Regions from separate parts of the Nocardia canadensis genome, predicted to be linked through region 3. Evidence: riboswitches for the same ligand, from Rfam matches in the RefSeq annotation. Region 3 holds a riboswitch; each other region holds the start of a gene.
The links. Region 3 has a riboswitch for S-adenosylmethionine ahead of Q7X29_RS04285 (aminotransferase class V-fold PLP-dependent enzyme). Riboswitches for the same ligand answer to the same signal wherever they lie in the genome.

Region 1: another riboswitch for S-adenosylmethionine. It lies ahead of Q7X29_RS07365 (bifunctional o-acetylhomoserine/o-acetylserine sulfhydrylase); the one in region 3 lies ahead of Q7X29_RS04285 (aminotransferase class V-fold PLP-dependent enzyme).
Region 2: another riboswitch for S-adenosylmethionine. It lies ahead of Q7X29_RS32240 (ABC transporter substrate-binding protein); the one in region 3 lies ahead of Q7X29_RS04285 (aminotransferase class V-fold PLP-dependent enzyme).

Annotation. Positions count from the first base shown of each region.
Region 1 is NZ_JAVCWB010000002.1:908,488-912,472, reverse strand. Features, by position in the region: gene Q7X29_RS07375 (MFS transporter) at 1-528, opposite strand, end outside; gene Q7X29_RS07370 (TetR family transcriptional regulator) at 736-1,476, shown strand; SAM riboswitch class IV at 1,540-1,650, shown strand; gene Q7X29_RS07365 (bifunctional o-acetylhomoserine/o-acetylserine sulfhydrylase) at 1,731-3,047, shown strand; gene metX (homoserine O-acetyltransferase MetX) at 3,044-3,985, shown strand, end outside.
Region 2 is NZ_JAVCWB010000010.1:1,955,266-1,959,250, forward strand. Features, by position in the region: gene Q7X29_RS32235 (ABC transporter permease) at 1-214, opposite strand, end outside; gene Q7X29_RS32240 (ABC transporter substrate-binding protein) at 214-1,377, opposite strand; SAM riboswitch class IV at 1,420-1,536, opposite strand; gene Q7X29_RS32245 (FMN-dependent NADH-azoreductase) at 1,758-2,384, shown strand; gene Q7X29_RS32250 (MFS transporter) at 2,362-3,558, shown strand; gene Q7X29_RS32255 (DUF5063 domain-containing protein) at 3,600-3,985, shown strand, end outside.
Region 3 is NZ_JAVCWB010000002.1:222,674-226,658, forward strand. Features, by position in the region: gene Q7X29_RS04275 (Pls/PosA family non-ribosomal peptide synthetase) at 1-1,155, opposite strand, end outside; gene Q7X29_RS04280 (MarR family winged helix-turn-helix transcriptional regulator) at 1,312-1,746, opposite strand; SAM riboswitch class IV at 2,042-2,156, shown strand; gene Q7X29_RS04285 (aminotransferase class V-fold PLP-dependent enzyme) at 2,205-3,521, shown strand; gene Q7X29_RS04290 (excalibur calcium-binding domain-containing protein) at 3,580-3,714, shown strand; gene Q7X29_RS04295 (flavin reductase family protein) at 3,752-3,985, opposite strand, start outside.

The DNA of each region.
Region 1 (3,985 bases), 690 kb from region 3:
ATCGCGCACGATGACCGCCAGCGCGCCGAGCAGCGCGACGATCGCGACCGGGGTGTTCATCAGCAGCGTCCAGCGCCACGACACGTACTCGGTGAGCGCGCCGCCCACGATCAGCCCGAACGCGACGCCACCGGCCGAGATGCCGGCGAATACCGCGAACGCGCGGGCCCGTTCCTTCACGTCGGTGAACGTCACCGACAGCAGCGACAGCGCCGAGGGCGCGAGCAGCGCGGCGAACGCGCCCTGCAAGCCGCGCCCGAGGAACAGCTGCAAGCCGTCCTGGGCGAGTCCGGCCAGGGCCGATGCGGCGGCGAAGCCGACCAGGCCGATCAGGAAGATCCGCCTGCGGCCGAGGTAGTCGGCCATCCGGCCGCCGAGCAGCAGCAGGCCGCCGAAGATCAGCGTGTAGGCGGTGAGCGCCCACTGTTTGTCGCCCTCGCTGATGCCGAGGTCTTTCTGGGCGAACGGGAGCGCGATCGTCACGACGGTGGCGTCGAGGATCACCATCAACTGCGCGGAGGCGAGCACGGCGAGCGCCCACCAGCGTGTCGAACTCTGTTGTACCTCAGTAGGTTTCGCATCTATTTCGGTGCCGGTCACCGCGGACTCCTAGTCACTCGAAGGCTCGCGCTCAATCCTGACACCGCGAGACAATTGGCGTCAAGAGCAAAATGTCTGACTGCGACATTTGACGTGCGAGGACAGACGAATCGGGTGGGACGGTAATCTGGAGGAATGCTGGACTCGACCACTCCGATCAGCGCGGACCGGACGACCGAACCCGCAGCCCCTACCGGGCCCGATCGCGCGCCGACCGGCCTGCGCGAACGCAAGAAGCTGCAGACCAAGGCGGCGATCGTGGAGATCGGGCTGAACCTGTGCGACTCACAGGGCTTCGACGCGACCACCGTCGAGCAGATCGCCGCGGGCGCCGACGTCTCCCCCCGCACGGTGAACCGGTACTTCCCGATGAAGGAAGACATCGTGCTCGCCCCGATCGACGACTTCGGGCTCGCCGTCGCCGTCGCGCTGGGCGAGCAACCGCGCACCGACAACGAGCTACAGGCGCTGTGTGGCGCCTACCTGCAGGTCATCGACACCGAGGCCGATGCCGACGGCGTGCGGTTCCTGCGTCAGTTCCTGCAGATGCAGCGGATCATGCGCGCCAGCCAGGCCGTGAACGCGCGGGCACTCGAGTACGCCGAGAAGAAGAACATCGCGGTCTGCGCGCGACTGGCCGAGCGGATGTCGACGACCCCGGACGACTTCTCGGTCCGGCTGGTGGCAGGCACCTGGCAGATGCTGTGCCACCTCTCGCTCGTCTCGGTCGAGGACGCGTTGCTCAGCTCGACCCCCGAGGCCGCCGCGCTGGTCACCCGCGACGCCGTTCTGCGCGCCTACCACGAGCTTCGGCGCATCTGCGGCGCCCAGCCGGACCCCGACACGCCAGCGGTCGGCACACCGGCGGCGGAGTGATCCACGGCATGAAACCGGGGGAAGTTTCCGCGCGGGCGCAATCGCCGGTTAACATGTCGGCAAGGTCATGAGTACCAGTGCCAAGCCCCGGCTCGCTGGTCGGCAACCCTCCAGCTGCGGTGGGGTGCTCCGGGTGATGACCGGGCTCCCGAAGGCCGGGAGCAAGCGCGCATCGCAGGAGGCCCCCATGTGTTGTTGTCCGTCGATCCAACCCATCTGACGCGAAACACCGGCGAACAACCCTGGAGCTTTTCATGACCGACTCTGCCCTGCCCGAGAACTGGTCCTTCGAGACCAAGCAGATCCACGCGGGCCAGTCCCCCGACGCGGCCACCAACGCGCGGGCGCTGCCGATCTACCAGACCACCTCCTACACCTTCCGCGACACCGATCACGCCGCCGCGCTGTTCGGTCTCGCCGAGCCGGGCAACATCTACACCCGGATCATGAACCCCACCCAGGACGCCGTCGAGCAGCGCGTCGCCGCGCTCGAGGGTGGCGTCGCGGCGCTGCTGCTGGCCTCGGGCCAGGCCGCCGAGACCTTCGCGATCCTGAACCTGGCCAACGCGGGCGACCACATCGTGTCCAGCCCGCACCTCTACGGCGGCACGTACAACCTGTTCCACTACTCGCTGCCCAAGCTCGGCATCGAGGTCTCCTTCGTCGAGGATCCCGACGACCTGGCGCAGTGGCAGGCCGCCATCCGGCCCAACACCAAGGCGTTCTACGGCGAGACCATCGCCAACCCGAGCAGTGCCGTGTTCGACATCCCCGGCATCGCCGAGATCGCGCACAAGGCGGGCATCCCGCTGATCGTCGACAACACCGTCGCGACCCCGTACCTGATCCAGCCGCTGGCCCACGGCGCCGACATCGTCGTGCACTCGGCGACGAAGTACCTCGGCGGGCACGGTGCGGCGGTGGCCGGCGTGATCGTCGACGGCGGCACCTTCGACTGGACCGTGCGCGATGCCGACGGCAACGCCCGCTTCCCCGGCTTCACCGAGCCCGACCCCAGCTACCACGGCGCGGTCTTCGCCGACCTGGGCGCGCCCGCCTTCGCGCTCAAGGCGCGCGTGCAGCTGCTGCGCGACCTGGGCGCGGCGGTGTCGCCGTTCAACGCGTTCCTCATCGCCCAGGGCATCGAGACGCTGAGCCTGCGGGTCGAGCGGCACGTCGCCAACGCCGAGGCCGTGGCGAAGTTCGTTGCCGAGCAGCCGGGCGTCGAGGCCGTGCACTACGCCGGTCTCGAGTCCTCGCCGTGGTACGCGCGGGCCAAGCAGCTGGCCCCCAAGGGCGCGGGCGCGATCGTCGCGTTCGAGCTGCGCGGCGGCGTCGACGCGGGCAAGAAGTTCGTGGACGCGCTCAGCCTCCACAGCCATGTCGCTAACATCGGTGATGTGCGTTCTCTCGTGATCCACCCGGCGTCGACCACGCACTCGCAGTTGACGCCCGAGGAGCAGCTGGCCTCCGGCGTGACCCCGGGGCTGGTCCGGCTCGCCGTGGGCATCGAGGGCATCGACGACATCCTGGCGGATCTGCGCGCCGGTTTCGCGGCGGCGAACACGTGACTGTGAGCACCGAATCGCCGATCGCCCGTCCCGCAACCGGTGTGGCCCTGCTGCCACCGCCGGACGGGCGACTCGGCGTGGTCGCCATCGGGGACGTCGCGCTGGAGAACGGCGCCGTGGTCCCCGATGTGCGGCTGGCGGTGCAGCGCTGGGGCGAGCTCTCGCCCGCACTCGACAATGTGGTGCTCGTCGAACACGCCCTGACCGGTGACTCCCACGTCATCGCCAGCGCCGACAATGCCCAGCCCGGCTGGTGGGAGGGCATGGTCGGCCCCGGCGCGCCGATCGACACCGACGAGTGGTGTGTCATCGCGACCAACGTGCTCGGCGGCTGCAAGGGCAGCACCGGGCCGTCCTCGCTCGCGCCCGACGGCGCGCCGTGGGGTTCGCGGTTTCCCGACCTGACCATCCGCGACCAGGTCACCGCCGAGGCGCAGCTGCTCGATCTGTTCGGGATCGAGCGGCTGGCCGCCGTCGTCGGTGGATCGATGGGTGGCATGCGGGTACTGGAGTGGATCGTCGGACAGCCGGGGCGGTCGGCGGCCGCGCTGGTGCTGGCCGTCGGCGCCCGCGCCACCGCCGACCAGATCGGCACCCAGACCACCCAGATGGCCGTGATCACGGCCGACCCCGACTGGCAGGGCGGCGATTACCACGGCACCGGCCGCGCGCCGATGACCGGCATGGGCCTGGCCCGGCGCATCGCGCACCTGACCTACCGCACCGAAGGCGAGCTCGACCACCGCTTCACCAATCGTCCCCAGGGCGACGAGGATCCGTGGACGGGCGGGCGCTACGCGGTGCAGAGCTACCTCGAGCACCAGGCCGAGAAGCTGTGTCAGCGCTTCGATCCGGCCACCTATGTGCTGCTCAGCGAGGCCATGAACCGCCACGACATCGGTCGCGGCCGGGGCGGGATCGCCGCGGCGCTGGCCGCG
Region 2 (3,985 bases), on a different contig from region 3:
CGGCGGCGGTGATCGCGAGCACCAGCACGATGGTCAGCCAGAGCGGAAGGCCCTGCTCGGCGATGAACCACCAGCCCAGGATCGACCCGAGCGCGAACACCGCGCCGTGCGCGAAGTTGATGACATTGGTGACACCGAAGATGAGGGTGATGCCCACGGCGAGCAGCGCGTACGCGTTGCCGTGGACCACACCGGCGATCAGCGTGTCGAACATCAGCGGTTGCCGGTCGGCACGAACTTGCCTTCCTTCAGCACCAGCTCACGCGGGGTCACGCCCTTCGGGCGTCGCGTTTCCTGGTCGAAGGCGAAGGTGCCGAGGCCGATTCCGGTGAACTGCGTTTCGGTCCGGAGACCGTCGAGGATGCCCTCGCGGGTCGCGCCGCCCTTCTCGGCCGCTTGCGCCACCACGTGCAGCGCGTCGTAGGCGTAGACGTTGAAGTCACCCGGATCGGTGTTGAACTTCTTGCGGAACTTGGTGACGAAGTCCTGCACCTTCGGGTCCGGGTCGGCGGGGCTGAAGATTCCGTTGACGATGTCGCCCTCGGCGGCCGCGCCGGCCAGCGAGATGAACTGCGGGGTGTTCTGGCCACCGAAGAACTGGCCGGTGAAGCCCACATCACGCAGCTGCTTGACCACCAGCGCGCCGTCGGGGCCGTAGCCCAGGTGCACCACCGCGTCAGGGTTGGCCTCGCGGCCCTTGATCAGTATCGGCTTCACATCGGTGGAGTCGGGCAGGATGGGCGAGGAGTAGACGATCTCCACGCCCTTCTGCGCGGCGAATTTCTCGAAGAACTGGAAAGCCTGCTTACCCCAGTCGGTTTCGAGGTAGACCACCGAAACCTTCTTGGCTTTCTTCGACACCCACTCGGCATTGCGCTCCTGGAACACGTCGAGGGTGATCGACGGGCTCCACGAGTAGTCGCCCGCCTTGGTGAAGTCGACCGCGGAGTTGGTGAAGCCGTACTGGACGAGCTTGCCGCGGTTGTAGATCGGCGACGCCGCGATCGAGGCAGGCGAGGAGAAGTCGCCCAGCTCGGCGATGATCGACTTGTCGTCGACGAACTTGGTGGCGATGGGCACGGTCTGCTTGGGATCGGACTGCGAGTCCTCCCACTTCAATTCGACCTTGCGGCCGTTGATACCGCCCGCGGCGTTGATCTCGTCCAGAGCCAGCTCGAAGCCCTGTTGCCACAGGCGCCCGTACTCGGCCGACGGACCGGTCCGGGGCCCCGAGACACCGAAATATACCGGTCCATCGGCGGATTCGCCGCTACCGGAATCACTGCAACCGACCACCGCGGCGGCCACCGTCACCGCCGCCAGCGCACCGGCGACAATCTTGACACGACGGCGCGAGCCGATCGAGAACTTGCTCATTGCTGATTTTTCCTTCGAACATGCCGAACGCACGAAAGAACCCTTCGGCGCTTGCGCTCTCCCTGTCGAGAGCACCTGGTCGTCACCCGGGGCACCCCACCGCCGAGCGAGGGTTGCCGATCAGCGAGCCGGGGCTCGAAAGTGCTGATACTCGTGACCGTGGGAGGAAATGTAGCAGCAGGTCACGCGGCGTCCGGCGATTCATGACCACCACTGATGCCGTTCCGGGACAGTCGGATACGGCCCTAGCTGCGGCGATCGGCGCACGACCGATTTGCGATCAGCTCGAGACAAAAAGTGCCGGCCGAAATCGGTGACCGATCAGCGCAGCCTGCGACAAATCATTGTCGACGTTCACCCGGCTCGGTACTGCTATTCCCATGACCACTCTGCTGCACATCAACGCTTCCGCCCGCGGCGAATTCAGCCAATCCCGCGCTATCGCACAGACTTTCATCGAAGCCCTCGCCGCGCGGGATTCCGGCCTGCGCGTCGACACCCTCGACCTGTTCGACGCGGGCCTGCCCGACTTCGGCACCCACGCGGCCGCCGCCAAACTGGCCGTCTTCACCGGCTCGGAGCAGACGCCCGAACAGGTCGCCGCCTGGGAGCAGGCGCGCACCGTGTTCGACCGGTTCGCCGCGGCCGACCTCTACGTCCTCAACATCCCGATCTGGAACCACGGCGTGCCCTACATCCTCAAGCAGTACGTCGACATCGTCACCCAGCCCGGCTGGGCGTTCGCCTTCGATCCCGAGGTGGGCTACAGCGGCCTGCTCGAGGGCAAGCGCGCCGTCACCGTCTACACCAGCGGCGTGCACCAGCCGGGGGTGCCGATCCAGTTCGGCAACGACTTCGCCACCCCGTTCGTGCAGGACTGGCTGCGGTTCGTCGGGGTGAAGGACGTGGCCGAGATCCGCTTCGCCCCGACCGTACTCACCGAAGACCCCCAGGTCGGCTTCGACGCGGCTCAGGAACGTGCGCGTGAGCTCGCCGGCGACTACTGAGTCGACCGATCGGGGGTGGGCGCCGACCGGCCGGACCGTCGCGACGGTCTGTGCCGTCGGGATTCTCGTCGTCGGCCAGCTCTACGTGGTGTTGCCGGTGCTGGGCGACCTGGCCGCGGTGTGGGACACCTCCCGCGCCGCGGCCACCTGGACCACCACTGCGTTCGGGCTGGCCTACGGGGCGGGATTCCTGGTCACCGGTCCGCTCTCGGACCAGTGGGGGCGCCGCCCGGTGATCGTCGGGGGCCTGGCGGCGACCGCCCTGTCCACCCTGCTGGTGATAGCCGCGCCGAATCTCGGCGCCGGCCTCGCCGCCAGGGTGGCGCAGGGCTTGACCGCGTCCTTCTTCGCACCGGCGGCCTTCGCCTACCTCGCCGAGCGGATCGCGCCGCAGCGGCGGGTCTTCGCACTCACCTGCCTGACCAGTTCGTTCCTCGGCGCGGGCGTGATCGCGCAGGTAGTGGCGCAACTGGTCGACGACGCGTTCGGCTGGCGGGCGGTCTTCGTGGCGGGCGCGCTGGCGTTCGCGGTCTCGGCCGTCGTCTTGCGGCTGGTGCTCGAACCAGGGCAGCGGGCGGGCGGCAGCGCGTCGGCACGCTCGGTCGGCGTGGCCTTCGCGGCGCTGCTGCGCACGCCCCGCCTCGCCCTGCTCTACCTGAGCTGCCTGGCCGTGCTCGGGTCGTTCGTCGGCATCTACACCGGGATCCAGCTGGCCCCGCCCGACGGCATCGGCACCGGTAGCACGGCCCTGCTCGCCCTGCGGGCCAGCGCGATCCCGGCCATGATCGCGATCCCGCTGCTGGCGAGCAGGCTGGCGACGATCAATCCGGAGCTCCGGCTGATCACCGCCCTCGGCGCGGCCGGGATCGCGGCCGCGCTCACCGCCGTGCCGCTGGGTGGGCTCTGGGTCGGCACGTGGCTGTTCGCGTTCGTGGCGGCGGTCGCGATCGCAGCGCCCGCCGCGGTCCAGGCGATCGCGGCGCACGCGGGCGCGGCCAGGGGCGCGGCCACCGCGCTCTACACCTTCGCCCTGTTCCTCGGAGCCAGCGCGGGCCCCCAGGTGGCCAGCCTGGTCGCCCACGCGGGCTTCGCCGCGGTCGCGCTCGCCATCGCCGCGCTCGGCGTCGGTGGCGCGGCGGCGGCCTTCGCGTCGACGCGGGTGCGCGGCGTCTGAGGGGACTTGCCGAGGTTCGGCGAGCCGACCATCCTTACCGGATGAGTGCGAAGCCGCCGGAGGTCGAGACGTTCGTCCGAGCCGCGCGCGAGTACTGCGCGGCCGTCGAGGGACTCACCGGTGAGCGGAAGCCGGCGGCACTGGCACGAGTCCTCGTGCCGGTGCTCGCCGGGCTCGTCGCGGCCGGGTGCGCGCTACCGCACGTGGAGCCGACCGCGACCGCGGTACCGGATTTCATCAGCCGGGATCGGTGGTTCCAGCGGTTCGAGCAGCTGGGCGAGGTGCTGGGCCGTGCCGACCTCTACTGGTCGAATCTCGACACGACGACCGAAGCGCCCGTGAGCGCGGGCTCGCTGGCCGACGACCTCACCGACATCTGGCGCGACCTGCGCCACGGCCTCGACGCGCTCGACACCGGATCGGACTG
Region 3 (3,985 bases):
ATAGGCGCGTTCCCAGCCCAGCGAAGGCAGCGGGGCGTACTTCTCGGCGTCCTTGGCCGGGTCCAGGTAGCGGGCCAGGCCGACGCCGCCGATGACGAGTTCGCCGGTCTCGCCCTCGGGCACGGGATTGCCCTGCGGGTCGACGACCGTCAGGTCCCAGCCGTCCAGCGGCAGCCCGATGCGGATCGGCATGCCGCCGTCGAGCAGCGCGGCGCAGGCGACGACCGTGGCCTCGGTGGGGCCGTAGGTGTTCCACACCTCGCGATCGGCGCCGCCGGCGAGCCGTTCGGCCAGCTCCGGCGGGACGGCCTCGCCGCCGAAGATCAGCAGGCGCACCGAGTCCAGCGCCTCGGCGGGCCAGGTGGCGGCCAGCGTCGGCACGGTGGAGACGATGCTGATCTCGCGGCGCATCAGCCACGGGCCCAGGTCGGCGCCGGTGCGGACCAGGTCGCGCGGGGCGGGGACCAGGCAGGCGCCGTGGCGCCAGGCCAGCCACATCTCCTCGCAGGAGGCGTCGAAGGCGACCGACAGCCCGGCCAGCACCCGGTCGCCGGGGCCGATCGGGGCGCGCTGCAGGAACAGTCGGGCCTCGGCGTCGACGAAGGCGGCGGCATTGCGGTGGGTGACCGCGACGCCCTTCGGGGTGCCGGTCGAGCCGGAGGTGAAGATGATCCAGGCGTCGTCGGCGGGAGTCGGCAGGGTGTTCCAGTCCGAGGCGGGCGTGCGGCCCGCGGCGGCGGTGGCCGACTCGATGCCCGCGGCCGTGGCCAGCGCGCTCACCCTGGCCTCGCCGAAGACCAGCCGGGCCCGCTCCTCCGGGTCGTCGGCGTCGACGGGAACGTAGGCGGCGCCGCAGTAGAGGACGGCCAGGATCGTGACGTACAGCGCGGCGCTGCCCGAGGGCATCCGCACGCCGACCCGGTCGCCGGGGCGCACCCCCGCGGCGGTCAGCTCGGTCATCCTGGCCTCGATCGCGGCGATCAGCTCCATGTAGCTGAGCACGACGGTGCCGTCGTCGATCGCCGGTGCGTCGGGGTGGGCCAGGGCGGTGCTGGTCAGGATGTCTACCAGGGTGCGCGGCGGCGCGGCCAGATCGGCGCGCAGGAGTGGATCACGCAACCGGCTCGCCGGGTCCTCAGTGCGTGGCTCGAGCATGGCGCTCAGTCCACCTCTCATCGGTCGACCCCCATCGGTGGTGTTTGTTGTTTCACGGGCGGGTTACCGGAGGGCAAACGGGATGGTCACCAGATGCCAACGGTACTCGGAGAAGGTGTGGCCGGACGGCAGCGCGAGGCGTGCCGCCGGCGCCGATCACGACGGCGAATCCGGTGATTCGCCGAGCGCGGTCAGCGTCAGCCGGTGCAGGGTGCGCTGTTCCTCGGGATCGAGCCGCTCCAGCACGCGCGCGGTGGCGTCGGCGATGAGGCGGTCGGTGCGCTTGCACTGCTTGCGCCCGGCGTCGGTGATCCGCAGCCGGTATTTGCGGCGGTCCTTGCCGTCGCGGGTGCGTTCGACCAGGCCGGCGCGTTCCAGCGCGTCGATCAGCCGGACGACTTCGCTGCGGTCGATGCCGAGGGCGTCGCCGACCTTCTTCTGCGTCAGGTCGGCGTTCTCCTCGATGAAGGTGAGCACCCAGTGATCGCGCAGCGGGACGTCGATCTCGGCGTGCAGTGCCTTGGTGAGCCGTCCGAGCGCGTACACCGGATAGCGCGGCAGGCCGCGGACGGGGTTCGAGTTCGTGGACATGATCGGCAACCCTAACAGATAGTGGGGGAACTCAATCATTTGGGTCATCCATCATGGATGAGGCAGATTGTTGGGCGATTCGCGGGCGGGTGGCAATCCGGCGGCAATCGGGTCTCGGCCGGGATGTCCGATTCCTTTGTGGCCGTGAGGATTACCTTTCGGATGTCGGAACCGGTCACGGCGCGGGTCGGTGGGGCGGGTCGTCGCCGTCGCGAGCGCGGCGGGTGCCACCGGTTCCGACGGGCCGATCGTGGGTGGTTGACAGCTCGCCGGATCGTCTGCCACTCTCGAAACAGGTCACGAGTACCAGCGACAAGCCCCGGCTAGCTGGTCGGCAACCCTCCTCCGCGGTGGGGTGCTCCGGGTGACGACCAGGCCGCCGTCCGCAGTGGGCGCGGCAAGCGCGGACTCGCAGCACCCTTTTCGGGAACGAGTCCCTGAGCCGACGGGATTTCGTCATGACCGCAGTAATCGACCCCACCTGTGCCCTGGCCACCGTCTCCGGTGCGGACCTGCGGGTTCCGCTCGTGCAGGGCGGGACCAAGGACTACGCCAACTTCGACTACGCCGCGAGCGCACCGGCCTTGCAGCAGGTCACCGACCGGATTTCCAAGCTGCTGCCGTACTACGCCAGCGTGCATCGCGGCGCCGGATACGCCTCGCGGATCTCCACCGAGTGCTACGAGGCGTCCCGTGGCGCGGTCGCCCGGTTCCTCGACGCCGCCGACGACCAGGTCGTCGTGTTCACCCGCAACACCACCGATTCGCTGAACCTGCTGGCCGGCTGCGTGCCCGGCGAGACCGTGGTGCTCGATATCGAGCACCACGCGAACTTCCTGCCGTGGACCGCGCACGGGCGCCGGGTCGTGCGGGCCGCCGATACCGTCGAGGAGACGATTCGCCGGGTCGTCGCCGAATTGTGCAGCAAGCCCGCCGCTTTGCTCGCGGTGACCGGCGCCTCCAACGTCACCGGTGAGGTGCTGCCGCTGGAGCGGCTGGCGACCATCGCCCACCTGTGCGGCGCGCGGATTCTCGTCGACGCGGCGCAGCTGGCGCCGCATCGCCGGATCTCCCTGCGCGAGACCGGCGTCGACTACCTCGCCTTCTCCGGGCACAAGCTGTACGCGCCGTTCGGCGCCGGTGTGCTGGTCGGTCGGCGGGACTGGCTCGACGCCGGCGAGCCGCACCTGGCCGGTGGTGGCGCGGTGCGCGAAGTCGGTGTGGCGCAGGTCGACTGGGCCGCGGCGCCGCAGCGGCACGAGGCCGGTTCGCCGAATGTGCTCGGCGCGGCCGCCATCGCCGCCGCCTGCGACGCGCTCGCCGCGATCGATCCGGAGGAGCTCGTCGCCCACGAGCGGTTCCTGGCCGACCGGTTGCGCGACGGGCTGGGTGCGATCCCGGGCGTCGAGCTGATCCGCATCTGGTCCGACAGCCCGGACTGTGTCGGCATCGTCGCCTTCACCGTGGCCGGCTATGCCCCCGGTGAGGTCGCCGCCTACCTCTCCGCTGAACACGCCATCGGTGTCCGCGACGGCCGCTTCTGCGCCCACCCCCTCCTCGCGGCCCTCGGCCTCGACGCCGCCCTGCGCGCCAGCATCGGCCTCGGCACCACCGCCGACGACGTGGACCGCTTGATCACCGCCGTCGCCACCCTCGTCGAATCCGGCCCCACCTGGACCTACGCCGCCACCGACGGCCTCTGGAACCCCACTCCCGAAACCCGCCCCCTCTCCGGCGCCGCCCTCACCGGCGCCGCCCCCTGCCTCATCGGCTGAGCCGCCACGGTGCGGTCGGACGTGCGTGTCCGGCCGCACCGCTCTGTCCCCATCGGGAATGTGCCCCGGTGATCCCTACAAGAACTGCGCTGCCGCGCGCGCCGCGGGCGCGGCGCCGCTCCACCGTGGCGAGCCCGGCTACAGATCCGGCTTGGACGCCGACGGTGACGGTATCGCTTGCGACAGGGGCTGACCTGCCGATCGGCGCCCCGGCTCGCGCAGCGGCGTTGTCAGGTGTCGAGGGCGGTGGGGCGGTGGTATCTGCCGTTGTAGTAGAGGAGGGGGGCGGCGGACGGGGATTCCCTGGTGTCGTCGTGGACTCGGGTGACCAGGCCTACGGCGAGGGTGTGGTCGCCGATGTCGATGAGTTGGTGGAGGGTGGCGCGGAGCCAGATGGGGGTGCCGTGCAGGACCGGTTCGCCGGTGTCGAGGGTGGTCCACAGGGAGCGGTCGGTGAAGCGGTC